4 regions of the Desulforegula conservatrix Mb1Pa genome follow, and region 3 is predicted to be linked to each of the others. Evidence: predicted binding sites of a transcription regulator. Region 3 holds the regulator's gene; each other region holds the start of a gene.
The links. The regulator sigma-54, encoded in region 3, starts transcription at its own class of promoters, with help from an activator protein. The targets are predictions, from matches to a motif close to TNTGGCACANTTTCTGCTNT.
Positions count from the first base shown of each region.

Region 1: K245_RS25235 (type I polyketide synthase) is a predicted target of sigma-54. The motif match lies at 815-834, and genes of this name have one in related genera.
Region 2: flgN (flagellar export chaperone FlgN) is a predicted target of sigma-54. The motif match lies at 772-791, and genes of this name have one in related genera.
Region 4: glnD ([protein-PII] uridylyltransferase) is a predicted target of sigma-54. The motif match lies at 1,018-1,037, and genes of this name have one in related genera.

Region 1 covers NZ_AUEY01000079.1:15,718-17,924, reverse strand. Annotated here, with positions in the region: gene K245_RS0117975 (sigma 54-interacting transcriptional regulator) at 1-674, opposite strand, end outside; gene K245_RS25235 (type I polyketide synthase) at 963-2,207, shown strand, end outside.
Region 2 covers NZ_AUEY01000024.1:26,071-28,277, reverse strand. Annotated here, with positions in the region: gene K245_RS0110485 (sigma-54 interaction domain-containing protein) at 1-446, shown strand, start outside; gene flgN (flagellar export chaperone FlgN) at 935-1,429, shown strand; gene flgK (flagellar hook-associated protein FlgK) at 1,432-2,207, shown strand, end outside.
Region 3 covers NZ_AUEY01000013.1:9,841-12,047, reverse strand. Annotated here, with positions in the region: gene hpf (ribosome hibernation-promoting factor, HPF/YfiA family) at 1-329, opposite strand, end outside; gene rpoN (RNA polymerase factor sigma-54) at 341-1,789, opposite strand; gene lptB (LPS export ABC transporter ATP-binding protein) at 1,799-2,207, opposite strand, start outside.
Region 4 covers NZ_AUEY01000011.1:47,613-49,819, forward strand. Annotated here, with positions in the region: gene glnD ([protein-PII] uridylyltransferase) at 1-990, opposite strand, end outside; gene glnE (bifunctional [glutamate--ammonia ligase]-adenylyl-L-tyrosine phosphorylase/[glutamate--ammonia-ligase] adenylyltransferase) at 1,617-2,207, opposite strand, start outside.

The DNA of each region.
Region 1 (2,207 bases), on a different contig from region 3:
CGGGCGTTCTCTGCGTCAAAAGGAATAAAGCCGGATCTGCCTATCGCCATTGCCGCGGTTCCCTTGCCTGTTCCTGTCTCGCCAAGTAAAATGGTAGAAAAATCCTCCATCCTGTTCCAAAGATATTTGTCATAAAGATGAAGCTTGTGTGTGAACACATTGTTCCAGAGGCTTTTCCTGAGGAGCTTCATGGAAGGGCTTCTGCCGACCAGCGCCCTGTCTATGAAAAAATACGCCCGCCTTAGCTGAAACGCCATCTCAAAGAGATTCCCCCTCTCGATACCTCGCTTGGCCATAAGCTCCATTGCTTCGGCAGCAAAGCTTACCTTGACAGGCTTGTTTCCAGCTTTGATCTGATCCTGAATCATGCTGTCTATGCGTTTTCTGAACCTGTAGAAAAGCTCGAATAGGAAAGCTGTATGAAGCAGCCGTCTGTCTTCACCTTCATACGACCTGATATGTCCCCTGCCCTCTTTCTCGAGTTTGTCCAGTCTTTCAGCAAGCTCTCCTACCAGCCTCGCGATCATCTCCTGATGAGAAACATCAGGGAATGCACCAGCAATTGCAAAATCTATCTTCTTCCTTTCATCACTGAATGGATTGGTCATGCCTGCTGTCCAGATCATCTCGAAATATTTTCTTTCGCTGTCAGTGAGTCTGTGTTTTTTAGCCATATCTCCTCCAGTGGTTATTCTTTTTTTGTATGTATACTATACCATATTTGAACAAACCAACCTTTGCAAGAGCCAAACTCATTTCTGCTGCATTGCATGAATATTTCATAATTCTGGAAGGTTAACCATGCACAGGCAACGGTGGCACAGATAATGCTATTAAGGCGTCCAGCTGGAACAGGCCGCAAACAAGAAGTAGTTTTTAGAAATCTTGTTACAATTTTTTCCTTCATAAAAGGCCTGATTTTTTCAAAAACATGGGCATCAGCCCGCAACAGGAGAATAGTCGTGATTAGAAGAATACTTGATTCAAGGCTCCCTTTTATGGCCTACCCACCGACCAGAGTGTTTGACCTTAATTTTTTCAAGTCTGTCCATGAGGCAGGAGGTCTGCCAGTCCTTGACACCGAATTCTTTCAGAATGATGAAATACTGCAATATGCTGAAATGCTCGGCAATGCATGCATTCTGTTTGGAGTAAGAATCCCTGCCACAAACTCAGAGCTGATAAAAAGGCTTTACAGCAAAAGACATGATTATCTTGATGCTCTCATTATCTACGGACTTTATAAAGATGAACTTAAAAATTACGAACCTGCATCAAGATCCTTTAAAATCATTCTGGAAGTACGTGACATCAATATCAATGACACTCTGGAAACCATAGCGCCTGATGCGATAATACTTAAAGGAACGGAATCAGGAGGCCTTGTCTCAGGTTATACTGGCTATGTACTGATGCAGTGGTATCTTCAAAACACGAATTACCCTGTTTTCATGCATGGCGGAGTTGGAATGCATAATGCTGCTGGCATGTTCTGCGCAGGTGTTAGCGGAGTGGTTCTGGACAGCCAGCTTTATCTTGCTGCCGAGGCACCGGTTTCTGCCAATTTCAGAAAGCTTTTTGAAACAATGGAAGAACTCGATACTATCCTTGTGGAAGGCCCAAATGGAGTTAAATTCCGTTTTTTTGCAAAACTCGGCACTTCCATCGCACATGATCTGAAAAAAAAGGAAAGCCATTTCGCACTTTCAAACAAAAGAGATGACAACGAAGCAGATGTTTTTTTTGGAACAATCAAAAATAGCTGCTGCGCCCTCGACAACAAAGATGCAAATGCGGTTCAGAGTCTTTTCTATCTTGGCCAGGACGCTTCATTTGCCCGCATATTCGCATCATACGGCAAAACCATAAAAGAAATCATTACAGCTTTTTTCAGGAACATCAGTGATCATATTGCAGACCTTGGCAGCTATGATCCTATTTCTGAGAATTCTGAACTTGCCAGAGAGCACGGTACAAAATATCCGATTATCCAGGGCCCCATGGCAAATATCAGTGAAAGCGCTGATTTTGCGGAAAAGATATTCAAGGCTGGGGGGCTTCCTTTTTTTGCCATGGGAAATCTTCCGACCCATATTGCAGATCCTGTTTTAAAAAATGCTTCTGAAATCAGCATTCCTTACGGAGCAGGATTAATCGGGATAGAGGTTTTTAACAAGTCCCTTGGAAGTCATCTTGATCTTGTAAAA
Region 2 (2,207 bases), on a different contig from region 3:
ACAGAAAAAATGATATTCCAGCGCTTGCTGAATATTTTGCTCTAAGAAAAGCAAGGGAAATGAATCTTCCCGTAAATCCGGGATTCGCATCAGACGCCTTTTTCCAGCTAATGGCATACGACTGGCCCGGAAATATTCGCGAGCTTCAGAATGTAATAGAAAGGGCTCTCATAATCAGCAGAGGCAGGCCGCTATCGTTTTCAGGGCTTTCGGGAGAAATAACAGGGGAAACAAAATCTTCAAGCGTGGCGCAACTTCCTGTGCCCGGCTCTGTTCAAACCATTGATGTTCTTCTCCGCAGCCACATAGAAAGAACTCTTGAGCTTACAAAAGGACGCATTGAAGGCGAAAATGGCGCTGCCCTTCTTCTTGGCGTAAATTCCTCTACCTTGAGGGGCAAGATGAGGAAACTGGGGATTAAGATAGAAAAAAAGGTTGAAAGATAACACCGAATTGTTTGAACTATACGTCTTTACTAAAGCTCTCTGACAAGGTCGCAAAAAGTCCAATTCCCGTCATTCCAGCCCAGGCTGGAATCCATAACTTTCTGAAAATACAAAGATGCCGGATAAAGTCCGGCATGATATCGATGCCTTTTGGGGACTTTTTGCGAGTCCATCAAACCTTTCGCTTATTGATTTTTTTGGGTCAAAGGGAACCTTGCCGGAATATTTTTCCCCGGACTTTGAGAATATGAATTCATTAGTTTTGTTTGTGTTTTGAATATCATATATTTTCAGTAAGTTATATGTTTAATATCTCTGGTCTGGGCATGGCACACTCCGTGCATTTCTACTTTCAAAAATATCTGCGCTGTTTTGGAATGCGAAGCTGAAATCTTCAGGGAATAATTAATAAACAGTATTTTTTGAGCAGCTTCCGGCTTCAGAAACCTGGAGCAGATTCCGAAATAATATAAAATGGAGGTGCCTATATGGAAGATATTATGAACAGAGTCGAAGACCGACTCAGAAAGAAGCACGCTGTCTACAAAAATCTTGTTGAGATACTTGAAAAAGAGTCTGAAATACTTAAATCAGCAGATCCTGGTGAGCTTTGGCGCATGTCAGCACTCAAGCATGATGCTGCCAAGAAAATAGAGATTTTAAGGAAAGAAATTTTAGGCGATCTGGACACAATAGCTCCTGAACATGGCATGATCCCTGGAAGATTTTCAAGCGGAAAGATCGTTGAATTCGTATCAAAAGAAGCCGCAGATCGTATTGCTCCTCTTTGTCTTGATATTGAAAAACTGAAGAAAGCAGTTTTTGATCTCTCTGTTACGAATGTGAAATTCACAGAAGAATATCTGCAGGTAATCGAACAGCTTGTAGCTGTTTTCGCAGATGCTGCATCAGGTTCCCAGGGCTACAGGCCAAGCAGCAACTCAGCTAATTTAAGTGGAGCCATTTTTAGAGCGAGGGTATAGCCATGAGCGGAATAGGTGCCACACTAAATATAGCCAAAGGCGCAATAGCAGCACAGCAATACGGTATAAACGTAACAGGTAACAACATTGCCAATGTAAACAACTCAAGTTACACCAGGCAGGTTTTGCCGCATACGAACAATATTACCGTACAATATGGCGGCCTGATTTTCGGTACAGGTGTGGATACCCAGAATGTCAAACAATATTCTGACCAGCTCATGGAAAACAGACTCATGGATCAGAAATCCCAGATGTCCCTGTATGAACAGTCGGAGTCATATATGAAGGTGCTTGAAGGGCTTTTGAACGAAGGAACCGAGAGCAGTCTCAGTTATATGAGCTCAGAGTTTTGGAATTCCTGGCATGACCTTGCGGATAACCCTCCAGGCTCGTCCGAGAGAATCGGTGTTTATCAGAATGGAATCAGGATAGCCCAGGGCCTCAATTCCATCAATTCCCAGCTTTCCCAGATAGAGACTGATCTCAGTCAGGATATCGAGTCTTCTGTGGGTGAAGTTAACAGGCTGACAAAGGAAATAGCAAATATAAACGGCCAGCTTGTCGCTCTTGAACACGACGGGACAGCAAATGACCTGAGGGATAAAAGAAACGGGCTTCTCAGCGACCTTTCAAAAATTGTTGACATAAATACATTCGAACAGCCTTCTGGCGGCCTTATTGTAACAACAGCAAATGGTTTTCAGCTTGTTAACGGCCCTTATACATACGGTCTCAAGATGGAAGAAGGAAATGTCACATGGGAAGGATCATATGG
Region 3 (2,207 bases):
GCTTCTGTACTGTCGGACTTGATACCATTTTTAGAAACCGGCCTTCTTTCGCGTACTTTTTCCTTGGACTTTTTGATCTGAGCCTTGATTTTGTCTGCGGCCATGTCGATTGAAGAATACATGCTTTCACTTTCTTCCGTAGCATGAAGGCTAAGCTTGTCACCAACCAGGGTAACTTCAGCAATGTGCCTGATCTTTTCAACGCAAAGAACCACATTCGCCTCTACCGGCGCATCAAGAAGTTTATCAAGTTTTTCAAGTCTGGTTTGTACATAGGACCTTAAAGCTTCGGAGGAGTCGAAGTTTTTGAAGGTTACGGATATCTGCATGATCTACCTCCTTAGTATTGTTTGCGTTTGTTGGAAGGCAAGATTTTCATCATTTCCCGATATTTTGCTACTGTTCTACGGGCTATGTCCACATTTGCCTCTGTTTTTAGAAGTTGAGCTATTCTGTCGTCGCTGTACGGATTCTTGGGGTCCTCGCTTTCTATTATCTGTTTTATTTTTTCAAGTACCGCAGCCGAAGCTATTGCCTCGCCATGCACCCTGTTTATGGAACTGTTGAAAAAATACTTAAGTTCAAATATGCCCTGTGGTGTATTGGCATATTTGTTTGATGTCACCCTGCTTATTGTTGACTCATGCATGTTTATATCAAGAGCCACATCCCTTAGCACCATGGGTTTCAGATATGCAACCCCTTTTTCAAAAAATTCCCTCTGAAATTTGATTATGCTCTCCATTACGCTGTAAATGGTTTTTTGGCGTTGCTGGATGCTTTTGATGAGCCAGGCGGCCGAGCGTATCTTTTCCTGGAGGTATTCTTTGGTGCTGCTTGTCATATCTCCGCCCCTTGAGGCGGCCTGTCTGTAATACGAATTGATGTGCAGTCTCGGCATGCCGTCATCGTTCATCATAATAATGAAATCATCATCATGCTTGTAAACATAGATGTCCGGAACAATGTAGATTGGATCTTCATCATTGAAGCCTCTGCCAGGCTTGGGCTCCAGGGATTTAATGATGCTTATGGCCTCAACCACCTCTTCAATTTCTACCTTGAGTGCTTTTGCAATTGCTTTAAGATTTCTGTTTTCGAGATTCTTGAGATGGTCTTTGATGATGGCTTCCACAAGCTCATCTTCAATATTCAGGTGTCTTAGCTGGGTCATCAGGCATTCGGTCAGATCCCTTGATGCTACGCCCACAGGGTCGAATGCCTGTATTTTTTTTAAAACAATTTCAGTTTCTTCAATGGTCACCCCGGCGATTTTTGAAATCTCTTCAATATTTGCCTCGAGATAGCCGTCTTTGTTCAGGCTGCCGATTATTGCGCTTCCTATCCTCTCTTCTATTTCATCAGGAGCAGACATGAGCAGCTGCCAAAGCAGATGATCTTCTAACGAGTCCTTTTTTGCGATAAAAGATTCATATTTTGGAGCTTCTTTTTCCTCGCCTTCGTTTCTTGTCTTGCCGGATCCGCCATAATCGTCAAAGTATGCTTCCCATTCAGTATAATCATCCTTGAGTTTTTCCTCGATTTTTACTTCTTCGAGGGGGGCGTCCATGGAAGCCTTGGCAAGCTCTTCTGCCTGTTCAAGTCTTGCGTCTCCGCTCATGTCAAGGGACGGCTCCTGCAATTCCTCCAAAGTAGGATTTTCTTCAAGCTCCTGACGGATATGGTCAATCAGCTCAAGCTGTGGAAGCTGAAGCAGTTTGATGGCCATCTGTAACTGTGGCGTCATCACAAGCTGCTGTGCAAGTTTTAATTGTTGCCTTAATTCCATTGCCATAATTTATAGTTTGAACGTGTCGCCTAAATAGTTCTTTTTGGCTATCTCGCTGGTTGCTATTTTTTCGGGAGAACCCGACTCAATGACTCTTCCATTACTCATAATATAAGCATTGTCACATACACTGAGCGTTTCCCTTACATTATGATCTGATATCAGAACTCCAATGCCCTTGTCTGTGAGATGGGATATAATCTGTCTGATATCGATTACAGCAAGCGGATCTACCCCTGCAAAGGGTTCATCAAAGAGCACAAACTCAGGATTTGTCGCAAGCACCCTCGTGATCTCGAGTCTTCTTCTTTCTCCGCCCGAAAGAACCGAAGCCCTGCTTTCCGAAAGATGCCTTATTCCAAGTTCATTCATGAGATCTTCGGCCCTTGTTTCCATTTCTGCATTGGTGAGCGGAAGG
Region 4 (2,207 bases), on a different contig from region 3:
TTTCTTTGGAAAAGTCCTTCTAAGGCTTAAGCGTTTTGAAGGAACAGATTCCGAAACAATCATCAGGTAAAGTTGCTTTACTGTGTCCATCGCAGAGTGGAGCTCACCAAGAAATCTCTCCACCGCCTTTTCTCCCGCTTTTGGCTTAAAGCCCATGGCTTCGGCCAGTCTTTCCTGGTGCTCAAAATAAAGCTGGTCACATTTCCGGCCTGTAATTATGTGAAGATTGTTTCTGACCTTCCATATGAATTCCAGGACTGCACCGAGTCTTTCAAATTCTTCATTCGAAAGATGTCCGTAATATTCGAGATCTCTCTGAAGCTTGAGTCCGAATCTGATTTTCCCAAGCCACATTATGGAGTGATAATCCCTGAGTCCGCCTACACCGTTCTTGAGATTTGGCTCAAGCACTCCTTCCGAATCCCCCGCCTGAAGATGTCTTGCAGCAGCAGAGTCTATTAGTCTTGTGAGATACGTCTTCTGCTGAGGCCTCACGCATTTCTCATGAATTTTTTCCATCACCTCCGTAAAGAGAGGGGACATGCCGCATATGAATCTGGCGTCCAATATTGATGTAAGAAATTCAAGATCCTGCTGGGCCATATTGATGCTTTCTTTTATGGATCTTGTGGAATGGCCGACTTCCATTCCCATGTCCCAGAGCGGATAAATCATTTCCCTGATCAGCTCTACAGCTTCCTTTGGCACTTCATTTCTGAAAAGAAAAAGGACATCAACATCCGAACGGACGCATTGCTCTGCGCGGCCGTAACCACCAAGGGCTATTATGGCGTAGGGCCTTTTGCTTATGCCCATGTTCATGCCAGCCAGGCTTTTTTCGAAGCATTCCATGAAGTAGCTGTCTATCAGCTCTGTGTGCTTCATGAGAAACTCTGAGGAAGGAATTCTGCTGAAACGGGAAATCAGCTTTTCCCGGTCTTCCTTGAGTCTGCCCGCTGCTTTTGCATGTATGTTTACTTTTACGTCCATAGCCCCGTCCTTTTTCTGTATATCTTAAAAGCAATTAGCGTGCCCTTTGCTTTGGTATTATGATATTTAATATGTAACATGCTTAATTAATAAAAAATAAAATTTTTAAAGTCGACTTTATTATCTGTGATAAATATGAATTATGCCGGTGCTTCGAGTGTGTCATCAACAAATTTGTAATAAATTAATTTAAAAAAATACAAATATGGGAGTCCTGGGCATAAAAGCGTTCTCAAAAACATAAAAAAAATTTTCAGAAGCTATTATTCATAAATCCAATAAACAACCATGCAATGTGCCAGTCTTTAATCTTTTTTATAATATACTGAATTTAAATGATTTTGACTGTTATGTTTTGTGGGGGGTAAGAGTCTTGAAAAATACAGTTACATTTTTGTTGTTTTTAGACCTGTTTTTATCCTCTTGTGTAAGTCAGGGGGCTTTACCATGAGAGATTGCCAACGTGAAACCTGGATTTCGGCTTGTGCCGAAATCCAGGGAACAGGAAGCAAATGAAAGTACTGGATGCAGGATCAAGTCCGGCATGACTCTGAAACCTTTTTTTGCGAGACCATCATTATAAAAAGGCCGGAAAAAGCACAGCCGCTACTTTTCTTATTGTGAAGCTACAAATATTCATTCCAGGTTTTAATGACAAATGCTCTATGTTCCGAGAAAATGTCTTCCTCGACTTCGTGATCAAGACCGAGCAGGTCTCTTTTATGCACTTCAATTCTGTAAGAAAGGTAAGCCTTCTTGAGACAGAGGGAAGTTTCTTCTGATATGATGCCTGTTTTTGCAGCTGTTTCGAGAATTCTTACATTGTCCGTCCAGATAGACATTTCAGGATAGGCGTTTGAATATGCGAGAACGAGATACTGAACAAAGAATTCTATGTCCACTATCCCTCCTTTATCATATTTAAGATGAAAACCAGAGACCGGCTTTTTTCTGTTATGGGTTCTGATTTTTTCACTCATTTCCGTAATTTCTTTTTTAAGGCTTGGAACATCTCTTTTTATGCAGAGAATTCGTTTTCTTATGTCATTGAATCTTTCGGAAATGTCTTTTCCTCCGACAATAACCCTCGCCCTGACAATGGCCTGATGTTCCCACGTCCATGCCTGGTTCAGAAGATAGTCCTCAAAGCCGTTGATATGACTTACGAGCACGCCCGCACTTCCGCTTGGCCTGAGCCTTGTGTCAACTTCGTACAG